DNA from 3 places in the Parashewanella spongiae genome. Region 2 is predicted to be linked to each of the others. Evidence: predicted binding sites of a transcription regulator. Region 2 holds the regulator's gene; each other region holds the start of a gene.
The links. The regulator sigma-54, encoded in region 2, starts transcription at its own class of promoters, with help from an activator protein. The targets are predictions, from matches to a motif close to GTTGGCACGNNNNTNGNNT.
Positions count from the first base shown of each region.

Region 1 (4,319 bases), 1.9 Mb from region 2:
TTTTAATAAAAAAACGACATCTTGTGATGCCGTTAAAGGGAGGTACTACGAGGTGAAGATACTTTTTATACCAATTACAGTAATTAAATGCTCAACTCAGAGCTATGTATGTGCTCAAAGTGCAATCGAAATTGATGAAGGCATAGTTGTTACCGACATACAAAGCTGTCGTTATTACATTGCTACGTCAAGACAATTTTGAGAAGTAATTTGAGCACATACAAGCTCCCGAAGGGCAAGGCTAAAGGGTTCCATTACTGCGTTACAAGCACTTGAATTATCCCGATAGTACTTCGAGCTTGTGCCTTGTACTGAAACCCTTTAGCTCTTGCTGAGTGAGAGATTAATTACTGTAATTGTATTACTTTAAGTTTTTATACTCAGATTCATTAACTGCAACGACAAAATCCGCTAACTCAGGGATTTCATTTCTCACTTGCTCTTCCAAAGTGGCAAGAGATTTAAAATTCTCACACATCAGCTCTGCTTTTTGCTCAAAATTGGCCGATTGTACTTCTACTTGCGATTCAATTTGAGAGCCAATCCCTTCCATTTTCTTTTCAAAAGAAGCTATTTTTTCTTCAAAGCTCCCTCCTTCTGAAGACATCAGTTGTCCCCCTACAGCCATCATTATGCTGCCAATTGAGCTTTGAACTGCGGTTTCAATTTCTTTTTCAAACTCTTCATCAAAAACATTCTCAAGTGTTGATTCTGTGGCTCCTAAGTAATATTCATCTCCATTTTGATAAGCAACTTCGGCCACTCGTGCTTCGATACCTTTCATCATGTCATCCATTTTCGCACCTGCCGTATCTCCTAAAAGAGGAGTTAAGGCAATACTCACTGCACCTGATGCCATTTCAACAGCATCATTGACCAGTTCAATCACTTCAGGTACTTGATCTGACATTTCATCACTGTACTTATTCAACAATTGAGATTGTCTACTATCGAGAGGTATTTTTTTACCCAGTACAAATAGCTTATTATCTTCAATTCGATACTTTTCTTTGCCATTATCACTTACAACCAAGCTGTCAGAGGTCAATGAAATATCATAGTTCAGGGCAACATCACATTCAGAATCCTTATTTTCATGAGCTAATGCTGCAGTTGTAGAAAATAGTGCACTAATAATAAGTGCTGTGGATGTTTTTTTATAAGTCATAGATAAATTCCTTTTTTAATCAAAATTAGTAAATAAGGTGTTAACTGATAGTGATAAAGCAGGAAATAAGCCAACACGTCAACATACTGATTAGCTTGAATTTAAATTAGATTTAATGAATAGATGTGTTCAAACGGATTAAAAAGTTAACTATTTTAAACTAAGAGTTAGTGAAATTTACTAACTCTTAGTTTTGCGTGGAAAAAATAAATGTTTTTAAGCTTCACGTTCAAACATTAAGTCCCATACACCATGCCCTAAGCGTTGACCACGAGCTTCGAATTTTGTTAGGGGTCTATATTCTGGACGAGGAACATAATTATCTGTCTGAGATTGATTTCTATACCCCGGCGCAGCATTCATAATTTCAAGCATGTGTTCAGCGTAGTTTTCCCAATCTGTAGCCATATGAAAAACACCACCTACTTTAAGCTTGCGTCTTAATAACTCTACAAACTCAAGTTGAACGATACGACGCTTGTGATGACGCTTTTTATGCCAAGGATCAGGGAAGAATAATTGCACACGAGCTAAAGAACCATCTGCAATACTGTTTTCTAAAACTTCCACTGCATCATGATGGTAAACACGTAGGTTAGTGATATTGGCTTCAGCGGCACCAGCTAGACAAGTACCAACACCAGGTTTATGTACTTCAATACCTATATAGTTATTATTTGGGGCAGCGGCAGCCATTTCCACAAGTGATGCGCCCATACCAAAGCCAATTTCTAACACAGTATCAGCTTCTCGATTGAAGATAGTATTTAGATCAATACCTTCTGGCGTATATTCCAACCCCATTGATGCCCAATGAGATTCGATCGCCTGCGCCTGTCCTTTAGTCAAACGTCCTTCTCGTAAAACAAAACTTCTTACTTTACGAAGGTATTTGCCTTCTTCATTAAACTCAGCCGTAGTAACTTCGCTCATTGTTGCCTCAAATTAAATTTAGCGATGCAGAAAAGAAGGTGCATTATCCAAACTTGTGCTTTAAGTGCAAGCTTCTTGTTTAGGGAGAAGATCACTATTACACTTCCGCCATGAAAAATTTACATAGCTTCTCCAATCGTATAATCAATTGGTACGACAAATTTGGTCGTAAGACTCTCCCATGGCAGCTTGATAAGACTCCATATAAAGTGTGGATTTCAGAAGTCATGCTACAGCAAACTCAAGTGACGACTGTAACCCCTTACTTTAACAAGTTCTTGAGTAGCTTTCCTGACGTTGTTTCACTGGCAAACGCAACCCAAGACGAGGTACTCCATCATTGGACTGGTTTAGGTTATTACGCCAGAGCTCGCAATTTACACAAGGCCGCACAAACCATACGTGATAAATATAGTGGCACGTTTCCTGATACCTTTGACGATGTAGTCGCACTTTCTGGTATTGGGCGATCAACAGCTGGCGCCGTTTTATCACTAGCTTGCGGTAAGTACTTTGCTATTCTTGATGGCAATGTAAAAAGGGTTTTAGCTCGACACGCTGCCATTGAAGGCTGGCCCGGTAAAAAGCCAATAGAAAATCAACTGTGGGAGCAAGCTGAACGCTATACTCCGCAAAAAGGTATTGAGAAATACAATCAAGCCATAATGGATATCGGCTCTGCAATTTGTACTCGAAGCAAACCAAAATGTTCAGAGTGCCCTATTGCTATCGATTGCCAAGCACAGTTACAGGGGCGTCAAACTGACTTTCCTGGAAAAAAACCAAAAACTGATAAGCCCACCCGACAAGCACATTTTTTAGTACTCTTAGAGCACAAAAAAGTGTTACTAAAACAACGTCCCTCTGAAGGTATTTGGGGCGGACTTTGGTGTTTTCCCGAGTTCAGCACAAGTGACGAATTACAAACGCATATACAAAATCACAACTTAACTAAAGTTAAACAGCAAAAATTGTCTAGTTTTCGTCATACCTTTAGCCACTTTCATTTAGATGTGTCGGCGACTCTGATAAACTTAAACTCAATCAATAATCAAGTGATGGAAGCCACTTACACCAACAATTACTCTGGTCTTTGGTATGACCTAATCACACCAGATAAAGTTGGACTCGCTGCCGCCACAGAACGTGTTTTAGCTGAAGTTAAAGCGACCACTAAAGAGGATTAATTATGGCTCGCACAGTCAACTGCGTATATTTAAAAAAAGAAGCTGATGGTTTAGATTTTCAACTCTACCCAGGTGATATTGGAAAACGTATTTTCGACAATATTTGTAAAGAAGCTTGGGGGCTATGGCAAAAAAAGCAAACTATGCTTATCAACGAAAACAAGCTCAACATGATGAATGCTGAAGACCGCAGCTTTCTAGAAATAAACATGATTGAATTTTTGTTTGAAGGCAAAGATGTAACAGTTGAAGGCTACGTGCCTGAAGATAAGTAATACCAATTACAGTAATTAATCTCTCACTCAGCAAGAGCTAAAGGTTTTCACTACAAGGCGCATGTTCGAAGTACTATATACCCTACGGCCGCCATACAAAACAGGCGTTCAACGCACTTAGTGCTTTTGTCGGGATAATTCAAGAACATGCAACGCAGTAACGGAAACCTTTAGCCTTGCCCTTCGGGAACTTGTATGCGCACACTTTGGTTTATAAAGAATACGTCACAAAATCATCTCAACGTAGCCATGTAATAACGACAGTTTTGTATGTCGGTAATAACTATGTTTGCACCAATTTTGTTTGTACTTTGTGCGCATACATAACTCTGAGTTGAGCATTAAGTTACTGTAATTGGTATAATATGCACTTCGTATAATGACACCGCGAGGTGCCTTTAAGAAAATGAGCCTAATTCAAATAACATACTTATATATCTTCATTTATTTCTCTGCACAAACAAAAGTCATTTTATAACCCCGATAGAGTTAGCATCAAATTCGACAAACTAAGGTGATCTATGTCACGATAACTTCATATCAATGACAGTCAGATTACTTTTTACCCACCAGCTAGTACATTCTAAATGTTGAACATAAACGGTAATCGCAAAAAATAATAATAAACTCAAGGAAGTTTTATGTCTCAACATAAACCCGCCACATTACTTGATGCATTGCTACCTGTAGCCGCACTGATCACCATGCTGATGACATCAGTGTATTTATTTTCATCCGACAGTTCCTCTGGTGCAA
Region 1 covers NZ_CP037952.1:1,433,367-1,437,685, reverse strand. Annotated here, with positions in the region: gene E2I05_RS05500 (YggN family protein) at 362-1,168, opposite strand; gene trmB (tRNA (guanosine(46)-N7)-methyltransferase TrmB) at 1,385-2,101, opposite strand; gene mutY (A/G-specific adenine glycosylase) at 2,212-3,288, shown strand; gene E2I05_RS05485 (oxidative damage protection protein) at 3,291-3,563, shown strand; gene nhaC (Na+/H+ antiporter NhaC) at 4,205-4,319, shown strand, end outside.
Region 1: E2I05_RS05500 (YggN family protein) is a predicted target of sigma-54. The motif match lies at 1,225-1,243, and genes of this name have one in related genera.

Region 2 (4,319 bases):
TTGATCTTCAAGAGCCGCTACAAAGTGTCAATACCAACGCCTTAGAAATGGATTTGATAACAAAAACCATGACAACCGAAGAAATGGTATACATCAAAGGAAACAGTTTTAATAGTCAGGGGAAAGGCATGTTTGCTGATAAAAATGCTCAGACCATCCGTTTGAACAGTCAGGTAACAGGAACTTATGAAGCAAAGTAAAATATTAATGGCTATTATGTGTTGCCTATTAGCAACACCTTCGATAGCTAAACTGGACGACATCAATCAAATCATTGAAATTGACGCGGATCATTCTGAAGCCGATTTTCAAAATAACCTTATTTTTTATAAAGGCAATGTCAAAATCACTCAAGGCACAATCAAAATTAACGCTGAAGAGTTGAATGCTTTTAATGATAAACAAAATGGCAATAAAATTTTAACTGTTTTAGGAAATCCTGCTACATTTTTTCAAATATTGGATGACGGTCAACAGGGTACGGCGAGTGCAAAAAAAATTCGTTACGATAAAAAAACGGGTACGTTAGTGCTATCCGGAAATGCCATTTTAGATGTGGGTGGTAGCAAGTGGACCGCTGAAGTCATTCGTTATAACATTGAAAATCAACACGCTATTGCAGAAAGCTCTTCAGATGGTAACAGCCGAGTTAGAACGGTTATTCCTGCTGACAACTACCAAAAGCTGAATAAGCAAGAGAAAGACAAAAAAAAAGCTCAAACTGAGAAAAAACAATGACTCAGAAAACCTTAACAGCCAAACATCTCGCCAAAAGTTATAAAAATCGTCAAGTCGTTAAAGATGTCAGTTTAACGATTTCAACGGGTCAAATCGTTGGGTTACTCGGGCCCAATGGTGCAGGTAAAACCACCACTTTCTACATGGTTGTTGGTCTGGTAAAAAGCGATCTCGGTGAAATCCTGATCGATGATGACAATTTAACCCTTGACCCTATGCACCTACGCGCTCGCAAAGGCATAGGTTACTTACCGCAAGAGGCCAGTATTTTCAGAAAGTTGTCGGTATTTGATAACATCATGGCGGTATTGCAAACTCGTAAAGACTTAAGCGTCAACGAACGTTCAGAGCAACTTGAACACTTGCTCGAAGAATTCCACATTACTCACATTCGAGACAATCTAGGCATGTCATTGTCTGGTGGTGAACGCCGCCGTGTTGAAATTGCACGCGCTTTGGCGGCTAATCCTCAGTTCATTTTATTGGATGAACCATTTGCCGGTGTTGACCCTATTTCAGTGATTGATATCAAAAAAATTATCGAACAGTTGCGTGATCGCGGTTTGGGCGTATTAATCACTGATCACAATGTGCGGGAAACACTGGATGTTTGTGAACGTGCTTATATTGTCAGTCACGGTAACTTAATCGCCGAAGGCACGCCGGAAGAAATATTAGATAATCAGCAAGTCAGAGCAGTGTACTTAGGCGAACAATTCACGTTATAGTTAAGGCATGAAGCCAACGTTTTTTACGAAAAAATAACAATAAGGGAATAGCGGTAACATGAAAGCGTCACTCCAGCTCAAGTTGGGACAAAGTCTAACCATGACGCCTCAACTGCAACAAGCCATTCGCTTATTGCAGTTGTCGTCGTTAGAGTTGCAGCAAGAAATCCAACAAGCTCTTGAGTCAAACCCACTATTAGAACTCGATGAAGAACAATTTGGTGATACCGACACCAGTGAAAACCTTAATACAGATAGCCATGACACCAGCGAAGATTCTACTCCAGTAGAAACCGCTGCCGTTGACACCTCCGATGCCATGACTCAAGACTCAATGCCAGAAGAGCTGCCCGTCGACACCACGTGGGATGAAGTGTATACCGCTGCACCAAACTCAAGCTCTGGTGCTATGATTTCTGATGATGACACGCCATTTCATGGAGCAACCAGCCACGGTTTATTTGAACATTTAGAATGGCAAAAAAACCTCACACCTTTCACTGACATTGATGCTGCCATCGCCACTACCATTATCGAAGCCATTGACGAACGTGGTTACTTAACCCAAACCACCGAAGATATTCTTGAAGCAATGGGAGATCCAGAAGTAGAACTCGACGAGGTAGAAGCGGTATTAAAACGGGTTCAGCACTTCGATCCTATCGGTGTAGGCGCCAGAGACATCAGTGAATGTTTATCAATTCAGCTTTCTCATATTGATCCCGAAACACCATTACTAGAAGTCACAAAACAGTTAGCCCATGAATTTTTACCCTTGATTGCTACTCGTGACTTTCGAACTCTGATGAAAAAAACTAAGCTTAAAGAAGCTCAGCTAAAAGAGGCGATAGCACTTATTCAAACTTTAGACCCTAGACCGGGCTTATCCATTGGTCAAACGACGGATGATTATGTGATACCGGATGTATCAGTAACCAAAAAAAGTGGTCGCTGGCACGTAGAGCTTAACCCCAACAATATGCCAAAAGTAGGGGTTAACCAACAATATGCTGCGCTTGCTAAAACAAGTCGCGGCAATGCTGATGGACAGTTTTTACGTGGGCACCTGCAAGATGCAAAATGGTTTATAAAAAGTATAGAGAGTCGTAATGATACCTTATTAAAGGTATCCAATTGCATCGTTAAAAATCAGCAAGCTTTTCTTGAGCATGGCCCTGAAGCCATGAAAGCCATGATCCTCAATGACGTGGCAGAAGAAGTAGAAATGCATGAGTCGACGATATCTCGGGTAACGACACAAAAGTTCATGCATACCCCAAGAGGTGTTTTTGAGCTTAAGTACTTTTTCTCTAGCCATGTCGCGACCGACGATGGCGGTGAATGTTCATCAACGGCCATCAGGGCATTCATTAAAAAATTAGTTGCTGCTGAGAATCAAAAGAAGCCATTGAGCGATAATAAAATGGCGCAATTACTGGCAGAACAAGGAATTAATGTTGCAAGGCGCACAATAGCCAAATACCGAGAAGCAATGCTAATACCACCATCAAATCAGCGCAAGAGTTTGTAATGACTTAAAAAACACAAGCAGGAGGCAATGGATATGCAAATTAATATTACTGGGCAGGAACGTGAAGTCACTCAATCACTTAGAGAATACGTCAGCAATAAGTTTGCAAAACTTGAACGTCATAGTGAACAGATCAATAATGTGCGCGTTGTTTTAAACGTACAAAAAACCAATCAAACCGCTGAAGCAACCATTTTGCTCAGAGGAAAAGAAGTATATGCCAAATCACAACACGTTGAGATGTATGCGGCGATTGATACCTTACTTGATAAACTGGATAGACAAGTGATTAAACACAAACAAAAGCTGACTAACTATTGATGATGGAACTTAAAATCATCCTGAAACCAGAATGCACAACTTGTGCAACACCTGGTAGCAAAAAGAAAGTATTAGAGCTGATCAGCGATTTAATTGCCGCTCAGTACCCTGATTTATCAGGCCAAGAAATATTCGAAAGCCTATTGAGCCGAGAAAAAATGGGCAGTACAGGTATCGGTAATGGCATTGCAATACCACATGGTCGATTAGACAGTATTGATACTCCGATTGCCGCACTTATCAAATGTGAACAGCCAGTTCAATTTGAAGCCATTGATAAGCAACCCGTTGATATTTTGTTTGCTTTATTGGTGCCATCTGATCAATGCCAGCAGCATTTAACCACATTGTCAGCCGTTGCTGAAAAACTCAGTGACAAGCAAACCTTAAAACAGTTACGTCGTATCCACGATGAACAAGAACTCTACCAGGTGATAACGCAATGAAGCTGGTCATTGTTTCCGGTCGAAGTGGCTCAGGAAAATCCGTTGCTTTACGGGTCTTAGAGGACATGGGATATTATTGTGTCGACAATCTTCCCGTTCCTTTGCTCGGTGATTTAATTAATGAACTCAAACCCAGTAACGATTTCGTAGCCATCAGTGTTGATGTGCGAAACATGCCTGAGCAAGACAAAGTACTGTCACAGCAATTAGACCAATTATCTGAGCTAGAAATGACCAGTTTCTATCTCAGCTCAAGCGATGATATTTTGTTAAAACGTTACAGTGAAACTCGGCGCTTACACCCACTTTCGAAAAATGAAGTGACATTACCTCAAGCGATTCAGTTAGAGGGCGAGCTTCTCAGCCCTATGTCAAAATTAATGGATCACTTTATCGATACTTCTCAGCTCAATATCTATCAATTGAGTGATAAAGTCAGAGAGATCTTATTAGGCCGAGTCGAAAAAGAACTGGCCATTAATGTCGAATCTTTTGGCTTTAAACACGGTATGCCGACCGACGCCGACTTCATGTTTGATGTACGTTTTTTACCTA
Region 2 covers NZ_CP037952.1:5,044,985-5,049,303, forward strand. Annotated here, with positions in the region: gene lptC (LPS export ABC transporter periplasmic protein LptC) at 1-200, shown strand, start outside; gene lptA (lipopolysaccharide transport periplasmic protein LptA) at 187-738, shown strand; gene lptB (LPS export ABC transporter ATP-binding protein) at 735-1,466, shown strand; gene E2I05_RS19985 (RNA polymerase factor sigma-54) at 1,525-2,997, shown strand; gene hpf (ribosome hibernation-promoting factor, HPF/YfiA family) at 3,031-3,318, shown strand; gene ptsN (PTS IIA-like nitrogen regulatory protein PtsN) at 3,321-3,764, shown strand; gene rapZ (RNase adapter RapZ) at 3,761-4,319, shown strand, end outside.

Region 3 (4,319 bases), 1.4 Mb from region 2:
CATAGCCCTGCAATAAATCCACTATCCCGTAAAGCAATCGAAGAACCTCTCGATGTTGGTGTACGTGCAATTAACGCCATGCTTACTGTCGGAAAAGGGCAGCGGATGGGGTTATTTGCTGGCTCCGGTGTCGGTAAGAGTGTGCTGTTAGGGATGATGACTCGCGGCACAACCGCAGACATTATTGTCGTTGGGTTAGTTGGCGAACGTGGCCGAGAAGTAAAAGAGTTTATCGAAGAAATATTAGGGCCAGAAGGTCGCGCACGTGCCGTTGTTGTTGCCGCGCCAGCTGATACATCTCCACTTGTGCGTTTACGAGCCTGTGAAACATCCACCAGAATCGCCGAGTATTTTCGTGATCTTGGCTACAACGTTTTATTATTAATGGATAGTTTAACAAGGTATGCCCAAGCTCAACGTGAAATTGCTTTAGCGGTAGGAGAGCCGCCCGCTACTAAAGGCTATCCGCCTTCAGTATTTGCGAAACTGCCTAAGTTGGTTGAGCGAGCCGGAAATGGCAGTGTAAACCAAGGGTCAATCACAGCATTTTATACCGTGCTAACAGAAGGTGATGATCAACAAGATCCTATTGCAGACGCTTCACGAGCCATTTTAGATGGTCATATCGTATTATCTCGCACACTCGCTGATTCAGGGCATTACCCTGCAATTGATATTGAAGCGAGTATCAGTCGTGTCGCACCTATGGTTGTTGATGAACAGCATCTTGATAGCACGCGTAAAGTGAAACAAATGTATTCTCATTATCAGCAAAATCGTGATTTGATATCAATTGGCGCTTATACCCAAGGTAGTGATCCTCAATTAGATAATGCGATTCGGTTACAACCTGCCATGAATGCTTTTTTGAGACAAGGCATGCGCGATGCGATCAGTTTTAATGATTGCGCCACGATGTTGAATCAACTTGCGGCGCAGTGTAAGTAATACCAATTACAGTAATTAAATTCCCAGCTCAGAGCTATGTATGTGTTCAAAGTACAATCGAAATAGATGAAGGCATAGTTGTTACCAACATACAAAGCTGTCGTTATTACATTGCTACGTCAAGACAATTTTGAGAAGTATTCTTTATAAACCAAAGTGAGCACATACAAGCTCCCGAAGGGCAAGGCTAAAGGGTTCCATTACTGCGTTACAAGCACTTGAATTATCCCGACAAAAGCACTAAGTGCGTTGAACGCCAGTTTTGTATGGCGGCCGTAGGGAATATAGTACTTCGAGCTTGTGCCTTGCACTGAAACCCTTTAGATTTTGCTGAGTGAGAGATTAATTACTGTAATTGGTATAAATAAGGCTTAAATTAATGGTGAAAAAAGACCCGCTGCAACTTGTACTACAACTCGCTAAAGACGCTGAAGAGCAAGCAAGTTTGCAATTACGCTCGGCAAAATCAGAGCACCAAAAAGCACGCCAACAACTTGACTCGCTCAATAATTATCGATTGGAGTACATGCAGCAAATGTCAGGGAAAGTGGGTTCGAATTTGAGTGCTTCTCAATATCACCAATTTCACCGTTTTGTTGGTCAAATCGATCAAGCTGTTGGACAACAAGTTGAGGCAGTCAAAAAAGCAGAACAACAACAAGGGTATCGCCAACAATATTGGATGGAAAAACAGCAAAAGCGAAAAGCGGTTGAAATGCTTTTAGAAAAAAAAGCAGTTAAACAACAAGTGACAGAAGCTAAATCTGAGCAAAAGCTTATCGATGAATTTGCCATTCAACAACTTTTTCGCAATAAAAAGGTTCGCTAAGAAAGAGCTAACAAGTTTTTGAGCACTTTGACACCCGCATCACACTCAAGTGAACCGTCTTTAATAAACCCTTCTGTAACTGCATAGATGTCTTGAGCACTGGCGCTAATAAACACGGAGTTGCTTACTCCACTGCGTATTAGGATTTCTAATGTGTCAGACATGCAAGACATTACGCTTTTTATTAATATTTGCGCTTGAATTTCTTGGAGTTTGTTTGGTGGCAAATTAAATTCTTCACCTAGTTTTTTCCATAAATGGTTCATTTCAACCATCGCCTTAGCGAACTTTGCTTTGTTGGTAGGAGCAAGTTTTATGAGTTCCAGTCGACAGCTTTCTTCATATGGAGGGGTTGGTAAAGAGGCTAATAGTTCTTTAATTTTAAATTTGATTGCTTCACATTTATCTTTGTGTTCCATAAAGTCAGAAAGACTCATAGAGTTTTTACAAGCCTCGCAATAACCGAATGTAACTATAAATGCTTTGTTTGGTCCAAACTTTAATTCTATATCAGGTTCGATATCCTCTGCTGGCCCTGAATGTAGTTGAGGCTCTATCTTGATAGGAATTGATATTATTGGGTTAGCCATGGTGTTACCTAATTGCTGATAATTGAGTGGATGATATAAAGTAATATAAGTCATTAATAGTTAACTTTAATTAATGGTTTGGATAAATGTTATACCAATTACTGTAATTGGTATTAGATAGCTTTCGGGAGTTCAGGAAAAAATATTAATCACTCAGGGTTTAATTCCTCGCCCCTCTGGGGTGTGGTGATTCATTGATTGTTTTTAGTTTGGTTATGCAAATCATGAACTCGGCTTTGGCATGAACATTGCTTGGTTTTGTGCGGTTAATGACAAATATTGACGTTATTTAATATTGGTATCATTGAGACTTTAAGCGAATTGCTGATTTTATCTACTGAAATAGGATTTTGGCTAGATAAGCAAAATGGAGGTTGTTGTGGCGCAAGTTAATGAAATGATTTTAAGTACAGGAGAAAACCTAGTACTAAGTAATTCAAAGGCCACTCAGAGCTATGCAAGTGTTAACGAACTTACTGCGTCAGATAAATTAGACTCTGGATTTTCCACGATTTTGGCTGAAGAATCCGTAAATCCAATTCGAGAAGTTTCGCCATCACCTCTGCCTGAAAAAACACCGTTTTCTGAGTTACTTACTGATGATTTATCGGGTAATGGCAATGTTAAAGAAGAAACGACACCTGATAAATTACTTATACAAATCAGTGCGGCTCAATCTTATAATACTGATTTAGACGAGTCACCGAGTGTGAGCGGTCAAATATTGCCGCATTTGCCACAAACTGAATTAGCGAAAGAAGCGGATATAAAATCACAAACCGAATTTTCAGATAATTTGTTATCACATTCAGAATTAATAAGCGCTGACAGTATTGAAGTTCCGACTCAAGTTGCTCAAGTACCTCAAAGCGGCATAAATACGGCTGGGCAAGACACGCAAAATATCGTGGCTACAAATACTTCAATGATTCAGCCTAAGTTAGAACCTGCATCGACACCACAACAGGCTTTATCAAGCTCTCTAGAAAGTACAACGGATGTATCTGCCAAGACATTCAGCAATTCTGAACTTGGTAAAACACTCAGTGGCGATGTCGATGGGAAAGCTGGCGTAATAAAAGATCTAAGCCAAGGTGGTTCTAATGAAGTAGCCAAACAAACACCAATACATACACCAATACAAACCCCAATAAAACTGGCTACTGAACCGGTAGCCAGTGAAGTCCTTGACGGTGACTTTCAAGTGGATGAAGGAGAGTTATTGAATTCATTGGAGAAAGCATCTTCAAATAGCCAGAACAATTCTTCACAGCTTACGAGTGGAATGAACCTTCTCAACAGGGCTGAGGGCCGTGTTGACACCCCACAGTTGCAGGTATCACTTAAGCAAGCTGGAGAACAAACTCCACCAATGCAGGAGATGATCCAGCGGTTTTCTCCAGTAATGAAGCAACAACTGATCGCAATGGTAAATAATGGCATTGGTCAGGCTGAAATTCGTTTGGATCCACCTGAACTCGGACATATGTTAGTAAAGATTCAAGTTCAGCAAGATCAAACACAAGTTCAGTTTCATGTGACGCAACCGGGAGCAAAAGAATTGCTCGAACAAGCGACACCAAGATTAAGAGATATGTTAGCTGAGCAAGGTATGGAGTTATCGGATAGTGAAATTTCTTATCATGATAACAATAGCCAAGAGCGGGGCGGGCAAGGCTCGGAGCAAGATGGTAATTCATCCTTGAATAGCGGATGGAATGAAACTGCAACAAATGATGAGCAGTTAGTACTGAATATAGCGTCAACTGAAGCTTCAGGTATAGATTATTATGCTTAATTCGGTAAGCTATACGGCTGTCTTATTGATATCTGGTTTCAAGAAGAAATTCTAAGAGGAAATTATGGCTGAAGAAGAGTCTCTGTCGCTTGAAGAACAAGCTCCGAAGAAAAAGAGTCCATTAATGCTAATTATCGTAGCGGTTGTAGTTTTA
Region 3 covers NZ_CP037952.1:3,626,898-3,631,216, reverse strand. Annotated here, with positions in the region: gene fliI (flagellar protein export ATPase FliI) at 1-948, shown strand, start outside; gene fliJ (flagellar export protein FliJ) at 1,328-1,777, shown strand; gene E2I05_RS14285 (hypothetical protein) at 1,774-2,367, opposite strand; gene E2I05_RS14280 (flagellar hook-length control protein FliK) at 2,747-4,165, shown strand; gene fliL (flagellar basal body-associated protein FliL) at 4,230-4,319, shown strand, end outside.
Region 3: E2I05_RS14280 (flagellar hook-length control protein FliK) is a predicted target of sigma-54. The motif match lies at 2,603-2,621, and genes of this name have one in related genera.